DNA from 2 places in the Pseudomonas sp. Q1-7 genome. Region 2 is predicted to be linked to the other one. Evidence: riboswitches for the same ligand, from Rfam matches in the RefSeq annotation. Region 2 holds a riboswitch; the other holds the start of a gene.

Region 1 (9,838 bases), 1.3 Mb from region 2:
CACACTCTTGGAGCCGGGCAGGATGATCAGATCCGCCGGTGGAATCGGCTGGCCCGGAGCGACGAAGCTCAATTGCACCTGCGGGTGCAGGCGCAGCGGGTCGAAGTCGGTGTGGTTGCTGATGCGCGGCAGCACCGGCACTGCGACGCGCAGCAGGTCGCCGGCCTTGGCGGACTGGCGCAGGTCGATGGCGTCCTCGGCCTCCAGGTGGAAGTCGGTGAGGTAAGGCAACACGCCCAACACCGGTTTGCCGGTGCGCTGTTCCAGCCAGTCCAGGCCCGGCTTGAGCAGGCCGATATCGCCACGGAAACGGTTGATCACAAACCCCTTCACCCGCGCCTGTTCACTTTCCGAGAGCAGCGCCAGGGTGCCCACCAGGTGGGCGAACACACCGCCCCGGTCGATATCGGCGACCAGGATCACCGGGCAGTCCACCGCTTCGGCGAAGCCCATGTTGGCGATGTCGTTGGCCCGCAGGTTGATTTCCGCCGGGGAGCCGGCGCCCTCCACCAGCACCACCGGGTACTGGGCGCGCAGGCGCTGGTGGGATTCCAGCACGGCCTGCATGGCGACCCGCTTGTAGTCGTGGTAGGCGGCGGCGTTCATGCTGGTGACGGCGCGACCCTGGATGATCACCTGGGCGCCGATGTCGGTATTGGGCTTGAGCAGCACCGGATTCATGTCGGTGTGAGGTGCCAGGCCGCAGGCCTGGGCCTGCACCGCCTGGGCTCGGCCGATCTCGCCACCGTCGGCGGTCACCGCACTGTTCAGCGCCATGTTCTGCGGCTTGAACGGCGCCACCGCCACGCCCTGGCGCCGGAGCCAACGGCACAGGGCGGTCACCAGGGTGCTCTTGCCGGCGTCGGAAGTGGTGCCCTGCACCATCAGGGTGGTCATGGATGTTCCTTTCGATAATCGATCAGGGCCCGGCTCAGCCGCGACCAGCCCGGTTCGTCCGGTGGCAGGCCGAAGCGCAGGCTCGCGGGTGTGGTGAACAGCCGGGTGAGGATGCCACGGGCGGCGAGGAAGGCATGCAACGCCGTCGCGTCGTCGCGCAGCAGGCGCTGGAACAGTGCGGTCCCGCCACTGGGCGCCAGGCCGCAGTCGCGCAGCAGGCGTTCCAGGCGCTGGCCGTCCCGCAGCAAGGCCTGGCGCTGGCGATCCTGGCCGGCATCGTCCTGCAACAGGGTCCTGGCCAGCACCCGCGCGGGCCCGCTGACGGTCCAGGGGCCGAGCCGCTCCTCCAACTGCTCCAGCAGGGCGGCTTCGGCCAGCACGAAGCCCAGGCGAATGCCCGCCAGGCCGAAGAACTTGCCGAAGGACCGCAACACCAGCAGACCCGGTAGCGGGCAGTGAGGCGCCAGGCTCTCCTGCGGCGTGCAATCCATGAAGGCTTCATCCACCAGCAGCCAGCCGCCCCGCGCCGCCAGGCGCTCACGCCAACGCAGCAGCCGATCCGGCGACAGGCGCTGGCCGGTGGGGTTGTTGGGATTGACCACCAGCAGCACGTCGAACCGCTCCAGCTCACGCTCGGCGCGCTCGCTGTCGAGCTCTTCCAGCACATGGCCTTCGCGGCGCCAGGCATGGGCATGCTCGGCGTAGCACGGCGAGATCACCCCGACCCGGCTGTGCCCGCGCAGGCGCGGCAAGGCCTGGATCGCCGCCTGCGAGCCGGCCACCGGCAACAGGCTGGCGCAGCCGTAATAGCGCCGTGCGGCCTCCTCCAGGCCATCGTCCCGCTCGGGCAGGCGTGCCCAGGCGGATGCCGGAATGGCCGGCAATTCCCAACCATAGGGCGCGATGCCGGTGGAAAGGTCGAGCCAGTCCGCCTCGGCGATGCCGTAGCGCCGCGCTGCCGCGCGCAGCCGTCCGCCATGCTCAAGCAAGGAGCCAGCCTCCGATGATCAGTGCCGCCAGCCAGAGCAACACGCCCTGGCGCACCAGGTCCATGGCCCGGCCGATATCGTCGGCGCGGGCCGCCGGGCCTTCGCCCAGTACCGGGCGTTCGTGCCGCTCGCCGTGGTAGACCGCCGGCCCGCCCAGGGCCACGCCGAGGGCGCCGGCGCCAGCGGCCATCACCGGGCCGGCATTCGGGCTGTCCCACTGTGGCGCCTGGCGGCACCAGCAACGCAGCGCGACGCCGGTCCTGCCCAGCACGGCGTAGGTCAGCGCCACCAGCCGTGCCGGGATGTAGTTCAGCAGGTCGTCGATGCGCGCCGCCGCCCAGCCGAAGCGCTCGAAGCGCGGGTTGCGGTAACCCCACATGGCATCCAGGGTGTTGGACAGGCGATAGAGCACCACCCCCGGCGCACCGGCCACGGCGAACCAGAACAGCGCGGCGAACACTGCATCGCTGCCGTTCTCCAGCACCGATTCGGTGGCGGCGCGAGCCACTGCGGATTCGTCCAGTTCGCGGGTCTCGCGGCTGACCATGTAACCCACGCGCCTGCGCGCCTCGGACAGATCGCCGGCTCGCAGGGCATCGGCCACGGGTTCGGCATGTTCGTTGAGGCTGCGCAGGCCGATGGCGGCATAGAGCGCGACCACGCCCACCAGCCAACCGACATAGGGCAGCTCCGACAACAGCCAGGCGGCCAGGGTCAGCGGCAGCACCGCCAGCACCCAGGCGCTGACGCCGTGGCTGCGCCAGCCACGTCCGCCCGGATTGAAACGCCCTTCCAGGCGGCTGGCGAGCCTGCCGAAGGCCACCAGCGGATGCCAGCCCTTCGGTTCGCCGAACAGGGCATCCAGCGCCACCGCGCCGAGGGTGAGGAAACCCAGGCTCATGGGCGCTCCCCCCACTGGTTCTCGAACACCAGGTCGGCCAACGGGCGCGGCTGCGCCCAACCTTCCAGGGCCAGCATGGGCGCCGGATAGAACGCCGCCACCGGCCCCAGGCAGAGCACCGCCAGTGGCTTGCTGCCGGCCGGCATGCCCAGCAGCGCAGCCAGGGCCTCGGGCTCGAAAAGCGACACCCAGCCCATGCCCAGGCCTTCGGCGCGAGCCGCCAGCCAGAGGTTCTGGATGGCGCAGGAGAGCGAGGCAAGGTCCATTTCCGGCAGCGTGCGACGGCCGAACACGTGGGCCTCGCGGCCGTCCATCAAGGCCGCCACCAGCAGTTCGGCGCAATCGAGGATGCCTTCCACCTTGAGCGTCATGAAGGCATCGGAGCGCTCGCCCAGGGCTTCGGCGGTGCGCACCCGCTCGGCTTCCACCAGGGCATGGATGCGTCGACGCAGTTCGGTGGAGGTGATGCGGATAAAGCGCCAGGGCTGCATCAGGCCGACGCTGGGCGCGTGATGCGCCGCTTCCAGCAGCCGCGCCAGCAGCTCGGGGGCCACCTCGCCACCGCTGAAGTGGCGCATGTCGCGTCGCTCGGCGATGGCCCGGTAGACCGCCGCGCGCTCATCCGGGCTGAAGGCGTGTTCGCTCATGGTCGGAACAGCTCCGCCGCCGCCCGTGGATTGGACGGCAGGTAGAAGTGGATATAGGACGCCGTCAGCCGGCCGATGCGGAACACCGCCTCGGCCACCGGTTTGTCATTGGGGCACAGGCCACGCACCAGGGGCTGGAGCGGCGAATCCAGCAACGAATGATGGAAGGTGTGCCCGCGCAGGCTGCCTTCGGGCAGCGGCGCCTCCTGCAGGGCCAGGGCCGCGAGGCGCTTCTGCATGCGTGCCTGGCCGGGCAGCAGGCCGAGCAGCTCGGCGCACTCGCCCCCTGCGTCCGTCAAGGACGCCAGCAGGTAGAGCATGCCGCCGCATTCGGCGAGGATCGGCTTGCCGGCCGCATGGTGGGCACGGATGGCCTCGGCCATCGCGCGGTTGCCTTGCAACTGGCGCAGGTGCAGCTCGGGATAACCACCCGGCAGGTAAAGGCTGTCCACCTCGGGCAGGCGCTCATCGTTCAGCGGCGAGAAGAACACCAGCTCGGCGCCCAGGCGCTGCAACAGATCGAGGTTGGCCTGATAGAGGAAAGCGAAGGAGGTATCACGCGCGACGCCGATACGTACGCCGGCCAGTTCGTTGCCCAGCGACTGCGGCTCGGGGGCCGCGAAGGTCACCGGGGGCGGCAAGGCCACTTCGGCGCTGGCGGCCAGGGCATCGGCGGCAGCATCGAGGCGAGCATCCAGGTCCGCCAGCTCCTCGGCCTGTACGAGCCCCAGGTGGCGGCTGGGCAGCTCCACATCCGCGCTGCGCGGCAGCGAGCCGTACCAGCGAATCCAGTCCGGCAGGCTGTCGCGGATCAGCTCGCTGTGACGCTGGCTGCCGACCCGGTTGCCGAGCACGCCGGCAAAGGGCAAGTCCGGCTGATACGTAGCCAGGCCCACGGCCAGGGCACCGAAGGTCTGCGCCATGGCTGCGCCGTTGATCACCCCGAGCACCGGCACACCGAAGTGCCGTGCCAGGTCGGCGGCCGAGGGCGAGCCGTCGAACAGGCCCATGACGCCTTCGATCAGGATCAGGTCGGCCTCCCCCGCCGCTTCCCAGAGCAGGCGGCGGCTTTCCGCCTCGCCGATCATCCACAGGTCCAGTTGGTAGACCGACGCGCCGGAGGCACGGGCGAGGATCATCGGATCGAGGAAATCCGGCCCGCACTTGAACACCCTGACCCGCCGCCCCTGACGGGTGTGCAGGCGCGCCAGGGCGGCGGTGACGGTGGTCTTGCCCTGGCCGGAAGCCGGGGCGGCGATCAACAGTGCGGGACAGGCGTGATCCATCAGAACTCCACGCCCTTCTGGGCCTTCACGCCGGCCTTGAAAGCGTGCTTGACCAGGCTCATCTCGGTGACGGTGTCGGCGGCGTCGATCAGGCCCTGGGGCGCCCCACGGCCGGTGGCGACCACGTGCTGGCGTTCGGGGCGGGACTCGATGTCCCTGAGCACCTCGTCCAGCTCCAGGTAGCCGTGCTTGAGGGCGATGTTCAGCTCATCGAGCACCACCAGGCCGATCCGCGGGTCGTCCAGCAGGCCGCGGGCCACCGCCCAGGCCGCGCGGGCCTTCTCGATATCGCGCTGGCGGTCCTGGGTATCCCAGGTGTAGCCCTCGCCCATCACGTGGTAGCTGACCTCGTCGGGGAAGCGGCGGAAAAAGTTCTCCTCGCCGGTGGACATGCCGCCCTTGATGAACTGCACCACGCCCACCTTGAGACCGTGGCCCAAGGCACGGGCAACCATGCCGAAGGCGGAACTGCTCTTGCCCTTGCCATTGCCGGTGTGCACCAGCAGCAGGCCGTACTCGCTCTGGGCCTGGGCAATCTTTTCGTCGACCACGGCCTTCTTGCGCTGCATGCGCGCCTTGTGGCGGGCATCGCGTTCGGCGGATTCGCTCATCGGACGTTCCTCCTCACAGGGCCTGGTAACGGACGGTGAAAAACACCGCCTGTCCCGGCTGGTTATAGTCCAGGGCGGTTTCGTAATCGGCGTCCAGCAGGTTGCTGACCTTGGCCTGCAGGCGCCACTCCTCGGTCAGCCAGTATTCGCCGCGCAGGTCCACCGTGGCGTAACCGGCAACGCGTTCGCGGTTGGCCAGGTCGTTATAGCTGCGGCCTTCGGCATGCACAGTGGCGCCGACGCCGAAGCGGCCGATGCGCCGATCGAGGTCCAGATTGAAGATTTCCTTGGCCCGACGCGGCAGTTCATTACCATCGTTGGCACCGGACTCGCGGTTCTCCGGGTCGAGAAAGGTCGCGTTGGCGCTCCAGTCCCAGCCCAGCCAGTGGCTGCCGACCACCAGTTCGAGGCCATCGATGCGCGCCTTGCCGATGTTGTTCGGGCCGCCGAACGGGCCGAGGGTGGAGTCGTAGGCGATCAGGTCATCCACATGGGTGCGGTAGGCATTGATCGACCAGTGGCCCCAGTCGTGCTGACCGGCGAGGGCGGCTTCGAAGCTCTCCGAGGTTTCCGCATCCAGGTCGGGATTGCCGTAGCCGGGGTAGTACAGCTCGTTGAAGCTGGGCGCCTTGAAGGCGGTGCCGTAGCTCAGGCTGAAACGCAGCGCTTCGGTCAGGGCATAGCCCCAGGCGGCGTTGCCGGTGTCATGAGTGCCGAACTGCTCGTTGTCGTCGCGGCGCAGGGCCAGCTGCCAGTCCTGGCGACCGGCCTGGCCGAGGTATTGGGCAAACCCGCCCTGGTTCTTGCGGGAGTCCTTGTCGAAGGCGGTGGAGCTGCTGATCCGGTCGCGCTGCCAGTCGTAGCCCAGGGTCAGCACATGCCCCTCGGCCAGGGTCAGGTCGTTGAGCCAGGAGGCGCTGTCGCGGGTGGAGTCGAAGCGCGCATCGAACACGCCATCGGTGTGGCTGGTGCTCTTGTCCTCGCTGCGGCCGGCCTGCAGGGTCACATCCCAGCGTTCCGCCGGGCTGTAGCGGACGCGGCCGCCCAGCAATTCCTGGCGGTTGTCTGCGTTGGCATTGTGGCCGCCCTGTGGGTGGAAGAAGCCCGACGAGTCGATGTCGTCGTAATCGTTGTGGGCCTTGGCGCGCATCAGCGTGCCATCCAGCTCCAGGCCGTTGTCGAAACGATAGCCGGCGCGCAGGTTGCCGGAGAGGTTGCGGTAGCCGTCGGCGTCCGGCTCGTAGTAGTCGCTGCCCTGACGGCGGGAGTTGATACCGTCGGTGTCCTGGCTGCTGACCCCCAGGCTGTACCAACCCTTGCCGTCCCCCCCGGAAACCCCGGCGCTGCCTTCGTAGCTGTCGTGGGTGCCGTAGCCGGCGGAGAACCAGGGCTTGGCCCCTTCCTGGCCGCCCTTGCGGGTGAAGATCTGGATCACCCCACCAATGGCTTCGGAACCGTAGAGGCTGGAACGCGGACCACGGACCACCTCGATGCGCTCGATCAACTCCACCGGCAGGTCCTGGAAGGCGGTGAGGCCGGCGCTCACCGAACCCACCTTGATGCCGTCGATCAGCACCAGCACGTGGTCGGACTCGCTGCCACGCAGGAACAGCGTGGTGTTCTTGCCCGGACCGCCGTTGTTGCTGAGGGTCACGCCCGGCACCTTCTGCAGCAGCTCGGGCACCGAACGCGCCTGGCTGCGCTCGACTTCTTCACGGTCGATGACCGTGGTAGCGGCGAGGCTGGCGCGCACCGGCCGCTCGCTGCGGGTCGCGGTAACCACCTGCTCGTCGAGGGTCAGCGGCGCCGCGACCAGGGAGGGGGAAATGAAGGTTCCGCCGAGCAGCGCAAGCGCCGCCGGCCTGAAGAAAGGCTTGCGAATCAAGGTCTGGGTCTCCGTCGTGCCACCCGCGCGACATCTACAAGGAATACTGCATGCGGAAGGCTCCGCGATGCCCTGTTTGCGCCAGGCCGGTCTCCGGGCTTGCGAGTGGAGCCGAAACTCCCGTGCCGCGCCTTCCCATGCCAGGGGCACAGTGGCCGATTGCGGCTGTCTACTCGCCTACCGTTGCGGGGGCAGCGCCGGATTCTTCGAAGGAATGGACCGGCTTCCCTGTTTCACCCCATTGGCCGAAGCCATGGGGCACCTGAGGCAGCGGCGAAGGTTAGAGACTCGGGGAGGCAGCGTCAATTCGAGCCACCCCCTCGGTTCAAGGATGCCGCTCAGCGTCTGCAGCGCGCCGTAGGTTGGGTTGAGGCACGAAACCCAACGAGCCCATGCCGGTAATCGCGCCATTGGGCCGCGCTGCGCTTGGCGCCAACCTGCGGTCCCGGTGGCGGCATACCCGTTAGCGCATGCGGTCCGCCGTAGGTTGGGTTGAGGCACGAAACCCAACGAGCCCATGCCGGTAATCGCGCCATTGGGCCGCGCTGCGCTTGGCGCCAACCGGCGGCGCGGGTATGCGGCTCAGCGTTTTCGGCAGAGGGTCAGGCCATCGCCCACGGGGAGCATCGAGAGATCGACGCGTGCGTCATTTTTCAGCGCGCTGTTCAGGGCCTGGATGGCGCGGGTGTCGGCGCTGTCCGGTGCGGCCTCGAGCACGCGGCCGCTCCACAACACGTTGTCGAAAAGAATCAGGCCACCCTGGCGCGCCAGGCGCAGCCCTTCTTCCAGGTAGGCCGGGTAATTGGCCTTGTCGGCATCGATGAAGATCAGGTCGAAACTGCCGCTGTCCAACTGCGCCAACGTCTCCAGGGCCGGTGCCAGGCGCAGTTCGATGCGGTCGGCGAGGCCGGCTTCCTGCCAATGGCGACGGGCGATGGCGTTGTAGTCGCCGGGCAGGTCGCAGCAGATCAGGCGGCCCTCGGCGGGCAGTTCGGCGGCCATGCACAGGGCGCTGTAGCCGGTGAAGGTGCCCACTTCGAGGATGCGCCGGGCACCGATCAGCTTCACCAGCAGCGCCATGAACTGGCCCTGCTCCGGGGCAATCTGCCAGCGAGCCATGGGCAGCGCGGCGGTTTCCGCGCGCAGGCGGGCGAGCAGCGGCGTGTCCCGCAGCGAGACCTGGAGGAGGTAGCCGTAGAGGGCGTCGTCGAGGTTCAGCGTGCGGTTGGTCATGGGGGCCTCAGGGGTTCTGCGCCATGCGTGGGTCGAAGATTACGCGCTTGGCGCTGAGATAGCTGCGCTGCCAGTAGCCGTCCGACAGGCTGTCGAGGCGCACCGTTCCGCCGGTGCGCGGCGCATGGACGAAGCGCCCCTCCCCCACATAGATGCCGGCATGGCTGACCTGGCCGCCGCCGTTGGTGGCGAAGAACACCAGGTCGCCACTCTGCAGAGCATCGAGGCCGATGCTGGGGGCGCGCATGGCGAGGAGCTCGCCGGTGGTGCGCGGCAGGCTGATGCCCGCGGCGTCGCGGTAGACGTAGCCGATCAGGCCGCTGCAATCGAAGCCGCTGTCCGGGGTGTTGCCGCCCCAGCGATAGGGCGTGCCCACCAGGCCCAGGGCGCGAAACAAGACGTCTTCGGCAGCCGGCGAGAACTGCTGCGGGACGGGGGATATGACGACGGGCGAGGAAGGCGGCGCCTTGCTCGCACAAGCGGTGAGCAGCGCGGCCAGGGCAAGGATGGCGAAGCGGTCCGGTGCAAGCATGGCAAGTCAGTCCTGACTTGAGGAATCCTCGCTAATGTGCTGATCGCACAGTGATATTGCAAGAAAAAGCTGTACGCTCAGGCAGAAAAAAGCCGAGGCGGCCACTGGGGCCGCCTCGGTTTGTCGTCTCGCAACCGGCGAGATCAGCGATGCAGCGGATGCGGGGTGTTCAGCGCCAGGACGCGCTTGGCTTCCATGTAGCTGGCCTTCCAGTAGCGGTCATCGAGGCTGTCGACGCGGACACCGCCGCTACGGCTGCTGCTGGAGTGGATGAACTGGTCGTCGCCGATGTAGATGCCTGCATGGCTGACGCGGCCGCGGCCACGGTTGTTGAAGAACACGATATCGCCGGGCTGCAGTTCGCTGCGGGCGATCACCGGGGCGTCCAGGTTGATCATCTCGCGGGTCGAGCGTGGCAGCTGGATGCCGGCTTCTTCCTTGAACAGGTAGCCAACGAAGCCACTGCAGTCGAAGCCGGTCTTCAGGGAGCGGCCGCCGAAGCGGTAAGGCGTGCCGACCAGTTCGAAGCCGCGCTCCAGCAGGCCGTCGGCCAGGGAGGGCATCTGGTAGGGCTCGTCGTCGGTGAGGTTGGCCAGGTCCAGGGCGGTGGGCTCGCGATCGGCGAGCAGCGAATCCGGCGCGCCATCGGCTACGGGCGCCTGGCTCTGGAACTGCGGTTGCTGCTGCGCGGTGTTCGCGCAAGCGGCGAGAAACAGGACGAAGGTGAGAGGCACGAGGGGTGCGAAGCGCTTCAGCATGGGCACGACCGTGTCGACTGGAATTTGATGAAGGCGCGACTATGCCCTCTATCAAATCGATTTGCAAATTTAATCGCCCAAAATGTGACTCAGCAGTCC
Region 2 (9,838 bases):
TCACCCGCCGGCTGGTCTTGCAGGCAGCGCACGGTCCAGTGCTGCCGTGGCGGAATCTCGTGGAGGTGCTCCAGGGGTTCGCGACCGAGGGTGAAGAACGGGCGGCGGAACGCCCTCAGGGCCGCCGTCAGCCCCTGCCAGTCTTCGACCTCGCGCCAGTCGTCGGCCTCGCCCGCCTGCCAGCCGGGACGGCGCAGGGCCCAGCAGGGCACGCCCGCCAGCCGGGCGGCGGCAGCGGCATTGCGGCTGATCTGCGCGGCATAGGGGTGGGTGGCGTCCAGCAGCAGGCCGATGCCTTCGGCGGCCATGAACCGGGCCAGGCCTTCGGCGCCGCCGTAACCGCCCACGCGCACCTGGCAGGCGAGGTCGTCCGGCACCTTGCCGAGGCCGGCGAGGCTGTAGACGTGCGCGGGTCCCAGGCGGCGGGCGATGGCCAGGGCTTCGCTGACCCCGCCCAGCAGGAGGATGCGCGTCATCGCGGTTCCACGGCCTCACCGACGATGTTGCCCAGACGGTCGATGGCGAAGACTTCCAGCGCCACGCCGGCCGGCACGGTCTTGCGGGCGAAGGCCAGGGCATGGGCGCAGACCGCGTTGCCCAGCGCGATGCCGGCGTCCTGGGCCATGACCAGCGCCAGCTGGCTGGTGTTGGCGCCGCGCATGGCGGCCTGCAACTCGGCGCTGGCACCCAGTTCGGCGGCCCATTGCGCCAGCAGCGGCAGGTCGATGCTGGAGCTGCGGCTGTGCAGGTCCAGGTGGCCGGCGGCGAGCTTGCTGATCTTGCCGAAGCCGCCACACAGGCTGAGCTTGTCCACCGGCGCCTTGCGCAGGTGCTTGAGCACCGCGCCGGCGAAGTCGCCCATTTCGATCAGCGCGGTGTCGTCCAGGTGGTAGCGGCGGCGCATGGCGTCCTCGCTGGCGTTGCCGGTGCAGGCGGCCAGGTGGCGGAAGCCATTGGCACGGGCGACATCGATCCCCTGGTGGATGGAGGCGATGTAGGCCGAGCAGGAGAACGGCCTGACGATGCCGGTGGTGCCGAGAATCGACAGGCCGCCGAGGATGCCCAGACGCGGGTTCATGGTCTTCAGCGCCAGCTCCTCGCCACCCTGTACGCAGAGCGTCACCGCGAATCCGCCGCGGTAGCCGCGCTCGGCAGCGAGGCGGGTGAGGTGCTCGGTGATCATCTGCCGGGGCACCAGGTTGATCGCCGGCTCGCCCACGGCCAGGGTCAGGCCCGGCTTGGTGACGGTGCCGACGCCGGGGCCGGCATGGAAGCGCACGCCGGCTTCGGCGGCCAGGCGCACCTGGGCATAGATCAGCGCACCGTGGGTCACGTCCGGGTCGTCGCCGGCATCCTTCAGGGTGCCGGCTTCGGCGCCGCCGCCCATCAGCCGACAGAACTCCAGGCGCATCAGCACCTGCTGCCCCTTGGGCAGCACGATTTCCACCGCATCCGTCGCCTCCCCGCCCAGCAACAGGCGCGCCGCCGCCAGGCTGGTCGCCGTGGCGCAGCTGCCGGTGGTGTAGCCGCTGCGCAGGGGCGCGGGCTGTTCGGGGGTTTCGTCACGCATGGGCAATGGCGGGTCCACTCAGAGGTTCAGCTTGGCGCTGAGCGCAGCGAAGCCCAACGCGTCGATGCTGGGCCTCGTTCCTCGGCACCAACCTACGCATGCTTGGTCACCTCAAGCAGGGTAATCGGCAGGGCCGAACGCCAGGTGTCGAAGCCACCCAGTGGTTGGGCCTGGGCCACGGCGATGCGCGTGAGTTCGCCGCCATGGGCTGTGCGGAAGGCCATCAGGACGGCCTCGCTCTGCAGGGTCACGGCATTGGCGATCAGCCGTCCGCCAGGCTTCAGCCGGCTCCAGCAGGTGTCCAGCACGCCGGCTTCGGTGACGCCGCCGCCGATGAAGAGGGCGTCCGGCGCGGGCAGGCCGTCCAGCGCCGCCGGAGCCTCGCCAGCCACCAGTTGCAGGCCGGGCACGCCGAGGGCATCGCGGTTGTGGGCGATGTGCGCCTGGCGCTCCGCGTTGGCTTCGATGGCGATGGCGCGGCAAGTCGGGTGGGCGCGCATCCATTCGATGCCGATGGAGCCGCAACCGGCGCCCACGTCCCACAGCAATTCACCCGGACGTGGCGCCAGCCGCGCCAGGGTGATGGCGCGCACGTCGCGCTTGGTGAGCTGGCCGTCGTGGCGGAAGGCGTCGTCCGCCAGGCCGGTGGTCAGGGGCAACGCACGGGTGCCCGCGTCGCCCTGGACTTCGATGGCCAGCAGGTTGAGCGCGGCGTTGTCGCCCGCCGGCCATTCACCGGCGACGCCGTCGATACGCCGCTCCCGTTCGCCCCCCAGGTGCTCCAGCACGGTCAGCCGGCTGCAGCCGAAACCGCGCTCGGCCAGCAGCGCCGCGACGGCGGCCGGGCTGCTGCCGTCGTTGCTCAGCACCAGCAGGCGGGCGCCTTCATGCAGGTGGGCATTCAGCACGGCCAGGGGCCGGGCGACCAGCGACAGCAGGACCACCTCCTGCAGCGGCCAGCCCAGGCGGGCAGCCGCCAGCGAACAGGACGAAGGCGCGGGCAGCACACGCATTTCCGCGCTGGCAACCTGCCGCGCCAGGCTGGCGCCGACGCCGAACAGCATGGGATCGCCGCTGGCCAGCACGCAGATCGGCGTACCGCGTTTTTCCAGCACCGGCGCCAGAGAGAAGGGGCTCGGCCAGGGCGTGCGGCGGGCGCGGATGCAGCGGGGCAGCAGGTCGAGCTGGCGCGCTCCGCCGACCACCTCGGCGGCGTCCAGCAGGGCGTGACGGGCCGCCTTGCCCAGGCCCGCGTAGCCGTCTTCGCCAATACCAATCACTGTCAGCCAGGGCTGCATTTGCCGTCCTCATTTCCGAAATCGCCCGGGATATCCGGCTTCCGACAGGCAGCCTTTTCCCCGCTCCGGGCAAAGCGGGCATAATAGCGCCCTTCATCGGTCGCCGGCGCTCACCTGACGAGCCCGGCCTAAGAGGGAACACGGTCGAGCCGTGGCTGCCCCCGCAACTGTAAGCAGCGAGTCCATGCATTCCAGATTGATCGAAAGCGTCGCGCGCGAAGATTAGGCAAGGCCGTCGCCAACGCCCCCATCATCGAGCGCAGCAGCATTTGCTCAACCTGAACAGGCCACTGAATTTTCGGGAAGGCCGCAGAGGACGACGACCTGCCAGCCAGGAGACCTGCCGGTGGAACCAGTCGCGTGTGCGCGCATCGAGCGGGGTGTATCGGTGCAACGTTGTCCCTTGCCAAGGGAACCGGGTCGCCGCGACGCCAACCATGGTGACCTGAGTGAAGCACGCGCAACCCACAGTCCCCTCCGTCCGCCCCTCGGCCTGTCCGGGGTTGCTGCGCATCGTCCAGGCCAGGGACGGCGGCATCTGCCGGATCAAGCTGCCCTGTGGCCGCCTGGGTTCGAGCCAGGCCCGCGCCGTGGCGGCCGCGGCGACCGCATACGCCGCTGGCGTGATCGAGACGACCAACCGTTCCAACCTGCAGATTCGCGGCGTGAAACCGGGCGGCGAGGGCGCGCTGATCGGGGCCCTGCTGGCCGCCGGCCTGGGCGCGGGCTCCCCCGGCGCCGACGATGTGCGCAACCTGATGGTCAGCCCGCTGGCCGGCCTCGACGGCAGCGCCCTGGTGGATATCTCGCCGCTGGCCGAACGCATCCTCGCGCTGCTGCAAGACCAGACGCGCTTCCACGCCCTGTCGCCCAAGTTCGCCCTGCTGCTGGACGGCGGCGAGGCCATGGCGATGCTCGACCATCCCCACGATCTCTGGCTGTCGGCCATGGGCGATGGCGATCAGGCACTGTTCGCCTTCGGCCTGGCGGGCTGTCCGCCGCACGCCGCTGGCGATGCCCCTGCCCTGGCGGCGGTAGCGCGCGACCAGGTGCCCGCCCTGGTGGAAGCCGTGCTGGCGCTGTTCCTCGAACTGGCGACACCCGAGCAGACGCGCATGCGCCACCTGCTCGCCCAATACCCGGAGGGCGACCTGCTGCTGCGTCTGCAGCAGCGGCTGGACGTTCCCCTGTTGCCGGCCGGCGACTGGTGCCGCCCCACGCCACAGCCCTTCGCCCACCTGGGCACGCACGCCGGCCGCCACGTCGGTGGCGCCCCCGCACTGGGCCGGCTGGGGGCCGCTCAGCTCCAGGCGCTGGCCGAACTCGCCGACGACCTGGGCGACGGCAGCCTGCGCCTGACGCCCTGGCAATCCCTGCTGCTGCCCAACGCGCGGCACCCTGACGCGGTCCTGCGGGCCATGGGGCGACTGGGCCTTGCCACCGGGGCGAGCGAGCCCTTCGCGCGGCTGGTCGCCTGCACCGGTTCCGCCGGCTGCACCCGGGGCCTGGCCGACACCAAGGCCGACGCCCTGGCCCTGGCGCCGCGGCTGCCGGCGGACGCCGTGGTGCACCTCAGCGGCTGCCCGCGCTCCTGCGCCGCCGCCCATGTGGCGCCGTTTACCCTGCTGGCCAGCGGCCCGGGGCGCTATGACCTGTACCAGCGTGGCGGCGCCGGCTTCGGCCGGCTGCTGGCGCGCGACCTCAGCATCCAAGAGGCCGGCGAACGGCTGGCCACGCCTCCTGACACCTGGAGTTCCACCCCATGATCGAATACATCCGCGATGGTCAGGAGATCTATCGCAACTCCTTCTCCATCATCCGCGCCGAGGCCGATCTCAGCGGTATTCCCGCCGACCTGGAAAAGCTCGCGGTGCGGGTGATCCACGCCTGCGGCATGGTCGACGTGGTGGCGGACCTGCGCTTCTCGCCCGGCGCGGGCAGCGCCGGCCGCGCGGCGCTCGCCGCTGGCGCGCCGATCCTCTGCGATGCGCGCATGGTGGCCGAAGGCATCACCCGCGCGCGCCTGCCGGCGGACAACCGGGTCATCTGCACCCTCAACGATCCGGGCGTGCCGGAGCTGGCCCGCGAACGCGGCAATACCCGCTCGGCGGTAGCGCTGGAGCACTGGCGCGAGCATCTGGAAGGCAGCGTGGTGGTGATCGGCAATGCCCCCACCGCGCTCTTCTACCTGCTGGAAATGCTCGATGCCGGCGCCCCCAGACCGGCGCTGATCCTCGGCTTCCCGGTGGGTTTCGTCGGCGCGGCGGAATCCAAGGACCTGCTCGCCGCCGACAGCCGTGGCGTGCCCTACGTGATCGTACGCGGGCGGCGCGGCGGCAGCGCCATGGCGGCGGCGGCGGTCAACGCCCTGGCCACGGAGGTGGAATGATGGAACGCAAGGGACGGCTGATCGGCCTGGGCGTGGGCCCCGGCGACCCCGAACTGATCACCCTCAAGGCCCTGCGCCTGCTGCAGTCGGCCGCCGTGGTCGGCTATTTCGTGGCCAAGGCGAAGGCCAGCCAGGGCCAGGGCGGCAATGCCTTCGGCATCATCGAGCAGCACCTCGGCGAGACGCAGCAGCGCATGCCTCTGGTCTACCCGGTGACCACCGAGAAGCTGGAACCGCCGCTGTCCTACGAGACCGTGATCAGCGACTTCTACGACACCGCCGCCGCACAGGTCGCCCAGCATCTGGACGCCGGTCGCGACGTGGCGGTGATCTGTGAGGGCGACCCATTCTTCTACGGCTCCTACATGTACCTGCACGACCGCCTGGCCGCGCGCTACGAGGTGGAAGTGGTGCCCGGCGTGTGCTCCATGCTGGGCAGCGCGGCGGTGCTCGGCGTGCCCCTGGTGTACCGCAACCAGAGCCTCTCGGTACTCTCCGGCGTGTTGCCGGAAGACGAACTCAAGACGCGCCTCGCTGACGCCGAAGCCGCCGTGGTGATGAAGCTCGGGCGCAACTTCGACAAGGTGCGCCGGGTGCTGCAGCAGCTCGGCATCGCCGACCGCGCTCACTACGTGGAGCGCGCCACCATGGCCAACCAGCGCATCGTGCCGCTGGACGAGGTGGACCCCATGGCCTCGCCCTACTTCTCGATGATCGTCATCCCCGGCCAGCAGTGGAGAGGCTGATGCAACAGCGCAACGCACCGGCCATCCTGCTTCTCGGCGCGAGCGGCCTGCCGGTCGCCCGGAAAATCCAGGCGCTTTATCCACAGGCGCGCATCCTCGGCCTCGCCGGCCGGGTCGAAGGCGCCGACGCCCACTACGCGGAGTTCGGAGAAACCCTGCGCGGGCTCTATCGCGAGGACACGCCGATCATCGCCCTGTGCGCCGCCGGCATCGTCATCCGCACCCTGGCACCGTTGCTGGCGAGCAAGGGTGCCGAGCCACCGGTACTGGCCCTGGCGGAGGACGGCAGCGCCGTGGTGCCGCTGCTCGGCGGCCTTGGCGGGGTCAACCGCATGGCGCGGGAAATCGCCGCCGCGCTGGACGTGGCGCCGGCCATCACCACCAGCGGCGAACTGCGCTTCGGCACCTGCCTGCTGGACCCGCCGGCGGGCTATGCCCTGGCCGATATCGAGCAGGGCAAGCGCTTCGTCGCCGACCTGCTCGGCGGGGAAAACGTGCGGGTCGAAGGTGCCGCGCCCTGGCTGGAGGACGCCCGTCTGCCCCTGGCCGAGACGGCGCGACGGGTCATCCAGATCACCGCCGAGGCTCGTCCCGCCGAACGCGACGAACTGCTCATCCACCCCCGCGTCGTCCTCGCCCGCATCCATGGCGACGTAACGGCCGACAGCCTGCACGAGGCGCTATCCACCGCCGGGCTGGCGCCGCAGGCACTGGCCTGCCTGCTGGCGCCTCGCGAGCGCATGACGGATGCCGCCTTGGCGGCCAGCGCCGCCGCACTCGGTGTGCCGTTGCGCTTCATCGAGGGCGAAGCGGCCCTGCCCCCCTTGCATCATCAGGGCGAAACCCTGGACCTCCACCTCGCGGCGCAACCGCTGGACCCGAAGGATTTCGGCCAGCCGCGCGGACGCCTGAGCGTGATCGGCCTCGGCCCCGGCGCCGCCGAATTCATGGTGCCGGCCGCGCGCAGGGCCCTGGACGAGGCCGAGGACCTGCTCGGCTACGACACCTACATCCGCATGGCCGGACCGTTGCGCCCCGGCCAGGTGGCCCACTGCACCGACAACCGTGAAGAACTGCAGCGTGCCCGCCACGCGTTCGAGCTGGCCGCCAGCGGCCGCCGCGTGGTGGTGGTGTCCTCCGGCGATCCGGGGGTGTTCGCCATGGCCGCCGCCGTGCTCGAAGCCCTCGACGACGCCCGCGATCCCGACTGGCTGCGGGTGGAGCTGCAGGTGTACCCCGGCGTTTCCGCCGCCCTGGCCACGGCGGCCAAGGCCGGTGCGCCGCTGGGCCACGACTTCTGCCTGATTTCCCTGTCGGACAACCTCAAGCCCTGGGCCGTGATCGAGGACCGCCTCGACCATGCCGCCGCCGCCGACCTGGCCATGGCCTTCTACAACCCGATTTCCCGGGCCCGCCCCTGGCAACTGGGCCGCGCCCTGGACATCGTCGCCCGCCACCGCAAGCCGGAAACGGTGGTGGTGCTGGGCCGGGATATCGGCCGCCCGGCGGAAAAGCTCACGCTCACCAGCCTCGGCGAACTGACCCCGGATCAAGTGGACATGCGCACCCTGGTGATCGTCGGCTCGTCGCTGACCCGCCGCGTGCCCAAGGGCAATGGCGAGGATTGGGTGTATACGCCGCGCTGGTATCGCTGAGCGCTCCCCCGGGATGGCGTAGAGCGAAGCGAAACCCATGCCGATCTCCATGGAGACGCCTCGTTATCGTACAACCACCATCCGTCGCCCTTTCCCCTGACGTCCCCAGCGCCCTTGAACTAAAGCCTTATACGCGTTGACAACGGCGAAGCAGCCTGTTGATAATCGCCGCCATGTTGTACGACAACGTATAACAGAGCATAAGAACAAGACTGCCACAGGGGCCCACCATGACCCTCGACTTCCCAGGCTTCACTGCATCCCGCCAGGCCTGCGCCAGCCAGGCCATTCTCCCGTTTTCCCGGCGCGCCCGACTGGCGCCCAGCGGATTCGCCGACGGCTAGCCGCGGCTGATACCTGGCCACCCGGCCAGATCATGCCCTGAGTCCAGGGCCACACCTTGCCCCCACCCTGTCGATGTGCGCACGCCGCGCGCAGGGGCCGGCTCAACCCAAGAAACCCCGGAGCACAACAACAATGATCCTCCGCACCGCCCTTCACTCCACCCTCCTGGGGGCCGGCAGCCTCGCCTGCGGCCTCGCCCTGTTGCCCGCCAGCGTCCACGCCGCCGGCTTCGCCGAAGACGCCAAGGTCGGCCTGAACCTGCGCAACTTCTACATCAACCGCAACTTCGTGAACCCGACCAACCCCCAGGGCAAGGCCGAGGAATGGACCCAGAGCTTCATCCTCGACGCCCGCTCCGGCTTCACCGAAGGGCCGGTGGGGTTTGGCGTGGACCTGCTCGGCCTGCTTGCGGTCAAGCTCGACGGCGGCAAGGGCACCCGCGGCACCCAGTTGCTGCCGGTGCATGACGACGGCCGCCCAGCCGACGACTTCGGCCGCCTGGCCGCGGCCGGCAAGATGCGCGTGTCGAAGACCGAGTTGAAAGTCGGCGAATGGATGCCGGTGCTGCCGATCCTCCGCGCCGACGACGGCCGCTCCCTGCCGCAGACCTTCCAGGGCGGCCAGGTCACCTCCCAGGAGCTCGACGGCCTGACCCTGTACGGCGGCCAGTTCCGCCAGAACAGCCCGCGCAACGACGCCAGCCTGGAAGATATGTCGATGAACGGCCGCGCCGCCTTCACCTCGGACCGCTTCAACTTCGCCGGCGGCGAGTACGCCTTCAACGAGAAGCGCACCCTGGTCGGCCTGTGGTACGCCGAGCTGGACGACATCTACCAGCAGCAGTACCTGCAACTGACGCACAGCCAGCCCGTGGGCGACTGGACCCTGGGCGCCAACCTCGGCTACTTCGACGGCAAGGAGAACGGCAGCGCCCTGGCCGGCGACCTGGACAACCGCACCTGGTCCGCCCTGCTCTCCGCCAAATACGGCGGCAACACCTTCTCCCTCGGCCTGCAGAAGGTCAGCGGCGACAACGCCTGGATGCGCGTCAACGGCACCAGCGGCGGCACCCTGGCCAACGACAGCTACAACTCCAGCTTCGACAACGCCAAGGAAGAGTCCTGGCAACTGCGCCACGACTACAACTTCGCTGCCCTCGGCGTGCCCGGGCTGACCCTGATGAACCGCTACATCAGCGGCGAGGACGCCCACATCGGCACGGTGACCGACGGCAAGGAATGGGTGCGCGAGACCGAGCTGGCCTATGTCGTGCAGTCAGGGGTGTTCAAGGCGCTCAGCGTGAAGTGGCGCAACGCGAGCGTCCGCCGCGACTTCAGCAACAACGAGTTCGACGAGAACCGCCTGATCATCAACTACCCGCTGTCGATTCTCTGATGCGCCGACCGGGATGGGGCTCCCTTCATCCCGGCTTTCCTCAAGGCACCTTCGGGTGCCTTTTTTCTTGGTTCTTCGCGGAGTCTGGGGGAAGAGCGCGTTGACAGTCAGGGAAGTGGGTAAATTGGCAGTCGCCAAACGAACCAACCCCCACTCCCTGCTGCCGCCGTGCATCCTATTGATCTTGCCCAGTTCTGGCCAGGCTACGAAGTCGTCGCCTGTCGCCCCTCTGCCGACAACACCCTGCTGATCGAACTCAAGCCTCGAGCCGACGCCATCCCCGAATGTGGGCGCTGCGGCCAAGCTTGTCCGCTGATCCATGAGTGCCGACTGCGTCGGGTACGCGATCGCGACTTGCTCGACCAGCGCGTTCTGCTCCAGGTGCCGGTGCGCCGCGTTGACTGCCTGCGCTGTGGGCGGGTGACCGAGCGGATCGCCTG

What was found. Region 2 has a riboswitch for cobalamin ahead of cobG (precorrin-3B synthase). Riboswitches for the same ligand answer to the same signal wherever they lie in the genome.
Region 1: another riboswitch for cobalamin. It lies ahead of btuB (TonB-dependent vitamin B12 receptor); the one in region 2 lies ahead of cobG (precorrin-3B synthase).

What each region holds. Positions count from the first base shown of each region.
Region 1 covers NZ_CP116304.1:2,150,866-2,160,703, reverse strand. The annotation lists gene PJW05_RS10040 (cobyric acid synthase) at 1-897, opposite strand, end outside; gene cobD (threonine-phosphate decarboxylase CobD) at 894-1,886, opposite strand; gene cbiB (adenosylcobinamide-phosphate synthase CbiB) at 1,879-2,787, opposite strand; gene bluB (5,6-dimethylbenzimidazole synthase) at 2,784-3,434, opposite strand; gene PJW05_RS10020 (cobyrinate a,c-diamide synthase) at 3,431-4,720, opposite strand; gene cobO (cob(I)yrinic acid a,c-diamide adenosyltransferase) at 4,720-5,331, opposite strand; gene btuB (TonB-dependent vitamin B12 receptor) at 5,345-7,216, opposite strand; cobalamin riboswitch at 7,284-7,497, opposite strand; gene PJW05_RS10005 (O-methyltransferase) at 7,799-8,449, opposite strand; gene PJW05_RS10000 (C40 family peptidase) at 8,457-8,981, opposite strand; gene PJW05_RS09995 (C40 family peptidase) at 9,125-9,739, opposite strand; gene PJW05_RS09990 (NAD-dependent deacylase) at 9,809-9,838, opposite strand, start outside.
Region 2 covers NZ_CP116304.1:885,026-894,863, reverse strand. The annotation lists gene PJW05_RS04065 (cobalt-precorrin-6A reductase) at 1-476, opposite strand, end outside; gene PJW05_RS04060 (cobalt-precorrin-5B (C(1))-methyltransferase) at 473-1,570, opposite strand; gene cbiE (precorrin-6y C5,15-methyltransferase (decarboxylating) subunit CbiE) at 1,663-2,868, opposite strand; cobalamin riboswitch at 2,949-3,230, shown strand; gene cobG (precorrin-3B synthase) at 3,318-4,634, shown strand; gene PJW05_RS04045 (precorrin-8X methylmutase) at 4,631-5,257, shown strand; gene PJW05_RS04040 (precorrin-2 C(20)-methyltransferase) at 5,254-6,003, shown strand; gene cobJ (precorrin-3B C(17)-methyltransferase) at 6,003-7,658, shown strand; gene PJW05_RS04030 (OprD family porin) at 8,136-9,398, shown strand; gene PJW05_RS04025 (ISL3 family transposase) at 9,567-9,838, shown strand, end outside.